2 regions of the Paenibacillus filicis genome follow, and region 1 is predicted to be linked to the other one. Evidence: riboswitches for the same ligand, from Rfam matches in the RefSeq annotation. Region 1 holds a riboswitch; the other holds the start of a gene.
The links. Region 1 has a riboswitch for cyclic di-GMP ahead of WMW72_RS02030 (pyridoxal phosphate-dependent decarboxylase family protein). Riboswitches for the same ligand answer to the same signal wherever they lie in the genome.
Positions count from the first base shown of each region.

Region 2: it holds a riboswitch for cyclic di-GMP, as region 1 does, so the genes downstream of both, WMW72_RS33900 (transglutaminase-like domain-containing protein) here and WMW72_RS02030 (pyridoxal phosphate-dependent decarboxylase family protein) in region 1, are expected to answer to the same signal.

Region 1 covers NZ_JBBPCC010000001.1:437,354-441,087, forward strand. Annotated here, with positions in the region: gene WMW72_RS02030 (pyridoxal phosphate-dependent decarboxylase family protein) at 1-1,552, opposite strand, end outside; cyclic di-GMP riboswitch class I at 1,643-1,727, opposite strand; gene WMW72_RS02035 (carbon-nitrogen hydrolase family protein) at 2,085-2,921, shown strand; gene WMW72_RS02040 (RraA family protein) at 2,914-3,522, shown strand; gene WMW72_RS02045 (ABC transporter substrate-binding protein) at 3,583-3,734, shown strand, end outside.
Region 2 covers NZ_JBBPCC010000037.1:33,379-37,112, forward strand. Annotated here, with positions in the region: gene WMW72_RS33895 (MEKHLA domain-containing protein) at 88-555, opposite strand; gene WMW72_RS33900 (transglutaminase-like domain-containing protein) at 733-1,527, opposite strand; cyclic di-GMP riboswitch class I at 1,541-1,628, opposite strand; cyclic di-GMP riboswitch class I at 1,661-1,747, opposite strand; gene WMW72_RS33905 (class D sortase) at 1,834-2,550, opposite strand; gene WMW72_RS33910 (SdrD B-like domain-containing protein) at 2,621-3,734, opposite strand, start outside.

The sequences.
Region 1 (3,734 bases):
AAATCTTGGTCGCATATAAAGCAACAGGACCTCCATCCACGGTCGGCACCATCAGATGCTTCTTCGTATCGCCGAAAAAGATCCGGTCGCGTCCACGTCCCAGGATTTCAAACAACCGCTCGTTAAACCGGTTGTTTCTATCGATTTCCTGAAGAGTGCATCTCCCCGAAACTTCCGACTGAAAGCCTGGCCGACTATCCGGATAAATCCGGAATAGCGTAACGATCCCGGGATTGTCGGGATTCGCGATCTCGATCTGAGGAATTTGCCGGATCAGGGCTTCCCGGAACGCCAGATTCACCTCGACCAATTGAGCCAGCAGCCGCTGATAGCCTTGCATGCCGAACGCCAGCAGAGCGCTGTAGATGCTGATGGAGCTGGCCATACGCGAGCATTCCAGCGTGTATCCGGTATGATAGTCTCCATATCCCCGATGTCCGACATAAGGCGTTTCATCCGGATGCAAATCGACGAGCCTAAGGTCCGCGGCATCCTTAACCAGGAATAAGCTTGTCAAGTATGGAGTCTGCCCGAGCTTCTGAAAATCGAAGCAAAGCGAATCCGCATAATGCAAATGTCTCATCCTGCTCCCAATGGCATGCAGTGCCTGTGCCACATCGGGCTTCAGTTCCAGGGGATTGGCTTCAAAATCGTAGTCGTTAAAGAACGCAAAGAATCCGCCCAGCGCGGAATCCGCATGAATATGCGGTCGGCGCAACCCGTACCTGAGCGCTACTTCCGCAGAAGCCGCGTAGATGTGCTCCACATCGTCTATGCCCATCGCATCCGTCGTTCCTGTCGTCGCCACGATGTAAACCGGGATGCCGCCCCGTGCGATGACCTCCTCCATTTTGCGGCGCAAATCGTTCACATCCATGGAGCTATCGGTTGTCGTACGGACCTTGATCAGGTTGTCGCTGCCAATCCCGCACGCTTCCATCGATTTGAACAAGCTGTAATGGGCCGAGTCGGAGCAGAACGCATACAAGTGATCAGGAACGCCTTTGCGTAAAGCATCGGGAGCAACTTTAGCTATCGCAAGCCGCAAGCCTGAGAATACGGCCCCTTGCCCGCCCCAGGTCGTGTAGCCCCCGCTTTTCAGTGCATCGTACCCGATGAGCTTGGACATCATGCTGATGACTTTCACTTCCGCTTCAGCTCCGGCAGGCCCGTACACGTCCCATAGATTATTTCCGTTTACCATAAATGCCGCAATCATGCCCAGAATTCCGGGGGTGCTCGCCATCGGCAATATATTCGTCAAAAAATATTTCGTGTGATACGGGTGGTTATGCAGCAATTTCAAAAGCTCGGTATTGACTTGCTCCAAAGGTATGCTATCCGCTGGAATCGAGCTGCTTCGAATGAGATCATTGTAGAAGTTTCCGGCTCGTGATTTATCTCCTTTCAAATTAACTCCGTCGGGATTTTTGAGTTCATCCACCCCTTTGATAATTTGTTCGATCAGCTCCAGAAGCATGTGGCGCCCCTGCGGGTTGCCATCCTCACTTGGGAATAACTGCTGTACAGTCGCAAGACTTCTCTCTGTCATGGCTCTCTCTCCTCTCTATTAGTCACGGTCTACCCGAATAATAAAAAAAGGTGAACATGGGACGGAATGCCCACACTTCACCAATTACGACCATGCAACTGGCTGACTTATCCTGGGGGATGAAGTCCCTATAGCTTTGCGTCCCTATCTTTCAATAGGTTTGCCTGACTATTTAGTTTGCAAGAGAACTATATTTCGGCAAAAAATGACAAATTGCCGCTTTCCAAGTTCGAGATAAAGTATATTATATTCCCAGAAAGAAGGCAACATAATTTACCATAAATTTAACTACCTGTATAATTAGTATTTTTGTACTGCTTGGATCGAGCTTACACCAGGAAACCCAGTCAAACCTGCTGCTGAATAAGAAATGCTTTAAATTAAAGTTTTCTATCAATTGATTGAATTTATCTATTTTACCGTTTATTGACTATTTCAAAGCGGCAGTGTTACTATTACGACATTAATCCCTATATTTCGCATAGAATTAATTATATTTATTCGTAGAGGGATTAAATAGGGAGGAAGCATCATGTCATTTCAACTAGTTATGGCCCAGCTAGGGTCGACGGACGACAAGCAGGTTAACCTGAACAAGGCGGAACAAGCACTAAGTGAAGCTGTGGGGGTCCATCACGCGGATATTGTCGTTTTTCCCGAGGTTTTTATGAGCTATTTTGCCGTAGGGACGCCACGAGAGGTCAAGCTGCAGGACGCGGAGAAACTGGACGGCCTTTTTGTAACGGGCATGAGGGAGTTGTCCAGGAAATACGGCGTTTGGACGATTTTCGGGATGAGAGAGCCCTCCGAGGATCCACAGGATGACCGAGTTTATAATTCTGTAGTCATTGTGGATGCGGCCGGAGAGATTGTGAGCACATATCGGAAGACGCATCTATACGATGCATTCGGGGCCAAGGAATCTGTCAGTATTAAGCCTGGAGATTCATTGTTCCACCCAGTTAAGACACCATTCGGCACGATCGGGCTGCTGGTCTGCTATGAGCTGCGATTTCCGGAGATATCCCGCTACCAAGCGGTACATGGAGCCGATGTAATCATCGTGCCATCTGGCTGGGTCCGGGGTCCGCTCAAAGAAAAGCATTGGCTCCATCTGGTGACCACCCGAGCGCTGGAGAACACCGCTTTCGTCGTCGCGTGCAACCAGGTCAATGATTTCTATATTGGACAAAGTCTTATTGTAGACCCGATGGGCGTGGCTGTGGCGCAAGGGGATGAAACGGAGTCCTTGATTCCTTACCGCATCGACCTGGACCGGGTGCAGGAAGTTCGGACGAAGCTTCCGTCCCACGTGCACTTGAGACCCGAACTATACCATGCGAAGGTTGGGAGCGAGACTCATGTTTAACGTTCAACCGAGAGTAGAAGGCGTCACACAGCCATTGCTGGACTTGTACCGCGAGATTAGCCCGTCCACGATCGGACATCTGACTGACTTCGGATTTGTCAAAGGGCTGCAGCCGTTGGCAAGACCCCTCCGCATCCTAGGTAATGCTCTGACGGTACGCATTCCTCATATCGATTCGACGGCTATACGTCATGCTTTAGAGCTTGCCCAGCCTCATGATGTGATCGTCGTGGATATGTCCGGGGATGAAGATCGGGCTTGCTGGGGTGAGTTTATCACCTACGCAGCGATAAGCAAGCAGGTTGCCGGCGCTGTGATTTCGGGCTGCGTAACGGATGTTCGCGCCATTGAGAAGGTCGGATTTCCGGTATTTGCGAAGGGAATCAGCGCATTAACGACCCGTTCTCTGCAGCTGGAGGGGGAAGTGAACACGACGGTTAGCATCGGCGGGGTAAGCATTCATCCCGGTGATTTGATCGTGGGCGATGATGATGGGATATTCGTCATTAACCCAAGAGATGCCCATGACATCGGGAGCGTGGCGCTGGACAAACAGGCCAAAGAAGCTATCCGCAGGAAGGAATTGGGCTACGACCTATAACCAGATTGAAGTAAACCTAATCACGCTACTGTGTTGTACATAGACAAGGGAGGATTTCATATGAATAGAAAACTTCGATGGAGCATGGCCGGCCAGATCGCGCTCGCCATGTCCTTGCTTTTATCCGCCTGCAGCTCTCCAAATGCCGCATCCACTCCTTCGTCGTCTCCCGCTTCAGGGAAAGCGGCAGAGGCCGTGAAGGCCAAGCCTCT
Region 2 (3,734 bases), on a different contig from region 1:
CAAGATCTCTTCTGAGAGAAAAAGCGCATGATCCAGCGACCGTGAGGAAGCTGGACCGTGCGCTTTTTTTGTATGACGGTAACGTGTTTATCCGAGATCCAGATAGCGGGAGAACATGGCAGCCTGGCCGCAGCGGATGCCTGCTTCATCCAAGACGTTCCAAACCGTTGCCTCGGCGATCATAAAGCGACGACCACTGCCGGATATGCGTACGCCGGTGTAGTCGCTAACGAAGCCCTGCTCCCTCACCGCGCGCATGAACGCCTCCCGGGCATCCCGCTCCATGGGCTCTGCCGTCAGCCGGGAGGGCATCCGGATGAACGTCTGCCAGTCCATCTCCCACAACTCCAAGGCCAGCCTGCTGCCGAAGTTCAATACCGGATCTTCTTCCATGCCATGGGACAGGATGTAGAGCGGAGCCTGGAATAAGCGGTCTGCTGCGGTTCCTGCTTCTCCCTCCTCCACCAGCCTGCGGCCGGTCCAATGCCGGTAGCTGTCAATCACCCGAAGCGCGTGCTCATTCGTCGCGCCAATTCCTGTGCGGATAGGTTCCATGCTGTTAACTCCCTCCTGATTCCGCTTCTCTGAATGAAGATACTTTACTTACTTTCGCTGCTTCTACCGCCATTTCCTCCATATCTATCAGACTGTGCATCAGCCGGAAAAAAGCCCAATGCTCAACAAGAGCACTGGGCCTGGACTTTCGTTCATTATAACGAACAGCAAGAGAGGCTAATACACCTTAGCCGCCTTATACTCGGCTGCGTTTTTCACGAGCGTTTGGCTGCCGGTCCCTGCATCCACAGTCGTATCGACCGTCTGCCACTTCCCGTCCAGGTACACTTCATTCCACGCATGATATTCCTTCACATGCTCCGACGATCCCATCAGCAGCTTAGTCGGCACGCCCACGCTGCGATTCATGGCTGCGAACAAGGAAGCGTAATCGTAACAGATACCTTTGCCTGAAGTCAGCACGCTGTCAAGGTCGGGGATGTAACCGGTCTGTACATTAGCAGCGAGATTGAAATCGTAGGTGACCGTGTTCACGATATAATCGTAGATGGCCTTTACCTTTTCTTGATCGGTCTTCTTATTCTGAGTCAGCTCACGGGCTTTTTCAACCACAGCTTCCGCTTCATTATAATTGATATTTTGAATAGAGTTCAGGTACACGCCAGCTGCATCCTTCACTTGAAGGTCTACCGAATCGTTGTATACCGATTTGTAGCGGTTGTCTGTTACCCGCTCTAGAATGGAGAGTGTGTACGCCCCGTTACCCAACTGAAGCGGGAAAAACTCTTCCTTCCCTGCAGCAGCCAGGTTGTACGTGTAGTTCACTCCGTCTTTGGTGACCATCAGCTTTGTCGCTTTGGTTCCCGATTCATAGGCAATCCCAATGACACCCTGATTCAGGTTCTTCAGATCCAGCCACGAGCTCGAATCCGGCTTGGCGGCTAGTGCTGCGGCCGGCAGGTAGAGCACAAACATACATACAGCAATGAACAATGCCGTCCACTTACGCATACATATAACTCCCTTCGGTAGCTGGCTGCCATACTTCTCACGAAGGGTAGGCCCTTTAGCTTTGCGTCCCTGCCTTTCGGGCAGGTTTGCCATTTATCGGTGCTAAGCTCTATGAATACAAAAAAACAATCCATTCGGTAACTGGCTGCCGTGCTCCTAACGGAGGGTAGGCCCTTTAGCTTTGCGTCCCTATCTTTCGACAGGTTTGCCGTTTATCGTGTATTGCTTAATTTGAGAGTATCATATTTTCCGTAAAATACAAGCCCAATCTTAGTGAAAAATACCTATTTCCCCAGGCCCTTCGTATTAGCTTCGTCTAGCCTGCACAATAAGCCGGTGTGTAGGATCGACAATCGGCTCGCAGGTAATCAGTGTAAGCACACTTTCCTTGTCGCTTCTCCTCAGTACCGACGTATCCGTAGGCTTCACAATCAGCGTCTTGTATACGGTATAGGTCAGCTTGCGGTCCTTCGTCTCCACGATGATTTCATCGCCGATCTTCAGCTCGTCGAGCCGGTTGAACAGACGTCCCTTGGTACGGACCCGGTGGGCGGCGATCGCCGCATTGCCTGGCTCGCCAAGCGGCGAGGTCTCCTTCATATGAGCCGCAGCGAACTTCATGTTGTCCTGTGTAGCTCCTTCCAGCACGGGAAGCCTCAGCTTGATCTTCTCGATTGACAGCACAGCAATGGCCGTCTCGGCAGTCAGAGATGCTGTATTCGATACGGTATCCGAAGCCTCTGAGGGCTGCACGCCCGCTTCAGGCGTATGCAACTCGGAGAGATTGGTTTCATCCTCCGTCCCTTGGCTGAACAAGCCTGACAGGCGCGCATATTCCTCAACCGTCCGTCTGTCCGAATCGGCGTCTGTGTATGCAGACTTGCCACCTGCTGCCGCAAAGCTTTGCTCCGTGGACTTCAGCAGCTGTCTTTCCAGGTAATCAGCATGCCATTCCATCGCCTTGGGCAGCAGGACGACAACAATCCCCGCAACCATCAGTACATAAGCCAATCCCTTCATCATTCGGCTCCTTACGCTTTCGTTTGTTCAGAGAAAGCCAAGGCTGCCGTTGTACCGACAGCCCTGTGTTCTCCTATACCCGCTTGGAGGAGCGCCGTTTCCTCAGCGCCGCTCCCAGCATAAACAAACCAAGACCTGTCAGCTGCAGCAGCAGATGACTGTCTTCCCCGGTCTTAGGCAACGCCGCTACATCAGGCAGTTGTCCTTGACCCGCTTCTTTCCCTAAGCCGTCCAAAGGAATTTTCTCGACATCGATGTCGAAGAATACTTCTTCTTCGTTGCCGTTCTCATCCGTAACGACAATGCTGAATTCGTCCTTGCCGGTATATCCCGGCTCAGGCGTATACACCCATTTGCCATCCTCGTCGATCGTGACTTGTCCATGCCCCGGCGGTTGGCCTACCGACGGCTTGCCACCTGGCGGTACCTTGACGGCTCCACCTGTCGGCGTGCCTTCATCGGTCACGATCTCCTGGACAGGCCCCGGCTTCGCCGGAGGCTCAGGTGTCCCCGGAGTTACAGGCGTTCCAGGTGAACCAGGAGTTCCTGGATTGCCTGGTGTTTCTGGCTTACCTGGAGTCACAGGCTTATCCGGGGTGGCAGGCTTCTCCGGAGTGACAGGCGTCCCAGGGTTCACAGGACCGGAAGGTCCACCGCTGGAAGGCTCTTCGACCAGCCCGAGATCGATGGTCAGATCTTCCCATACGGTAGCATCGCCGATCGTAATCTTCTCGGTGTAGCCGCCGATCCGTTTATTGGAATCCAGATCTCGTGGCACGCCAGGCGCTTCCTCGCGGGTAGCGATGTAGCCTCCCGGAAGTATGAACTGGACGTAGTAGTCACCGCCTAGCAACTGATCGAACAGGTAATAACCTGGACGGCCAGCGCTGTCATTGGCCGTTACGGTTTGCGTGATCAACTGCTTATCCTTGTCATACAGCTTCACCGTGACGCCGTTTCTGCCCAGAGCAGCCGCTTCGTCCTGCGCTCCGTTGCCGTTCGCATCCAGCCATACGTAGTTGCCGATGGCTCCCTTCGCTACCAAGCCCAGATCGATGCTATGATCGACCCAGCCGGCCGTCTCGCCGATCGAGATTTTGCCGGTAAAGCCATCGATATCCGTCACATTCGAATCAAGGCCCTTGTCCGTACCTTGCGCTTCGCGAGTCTTCGTATAATCGGCCGGG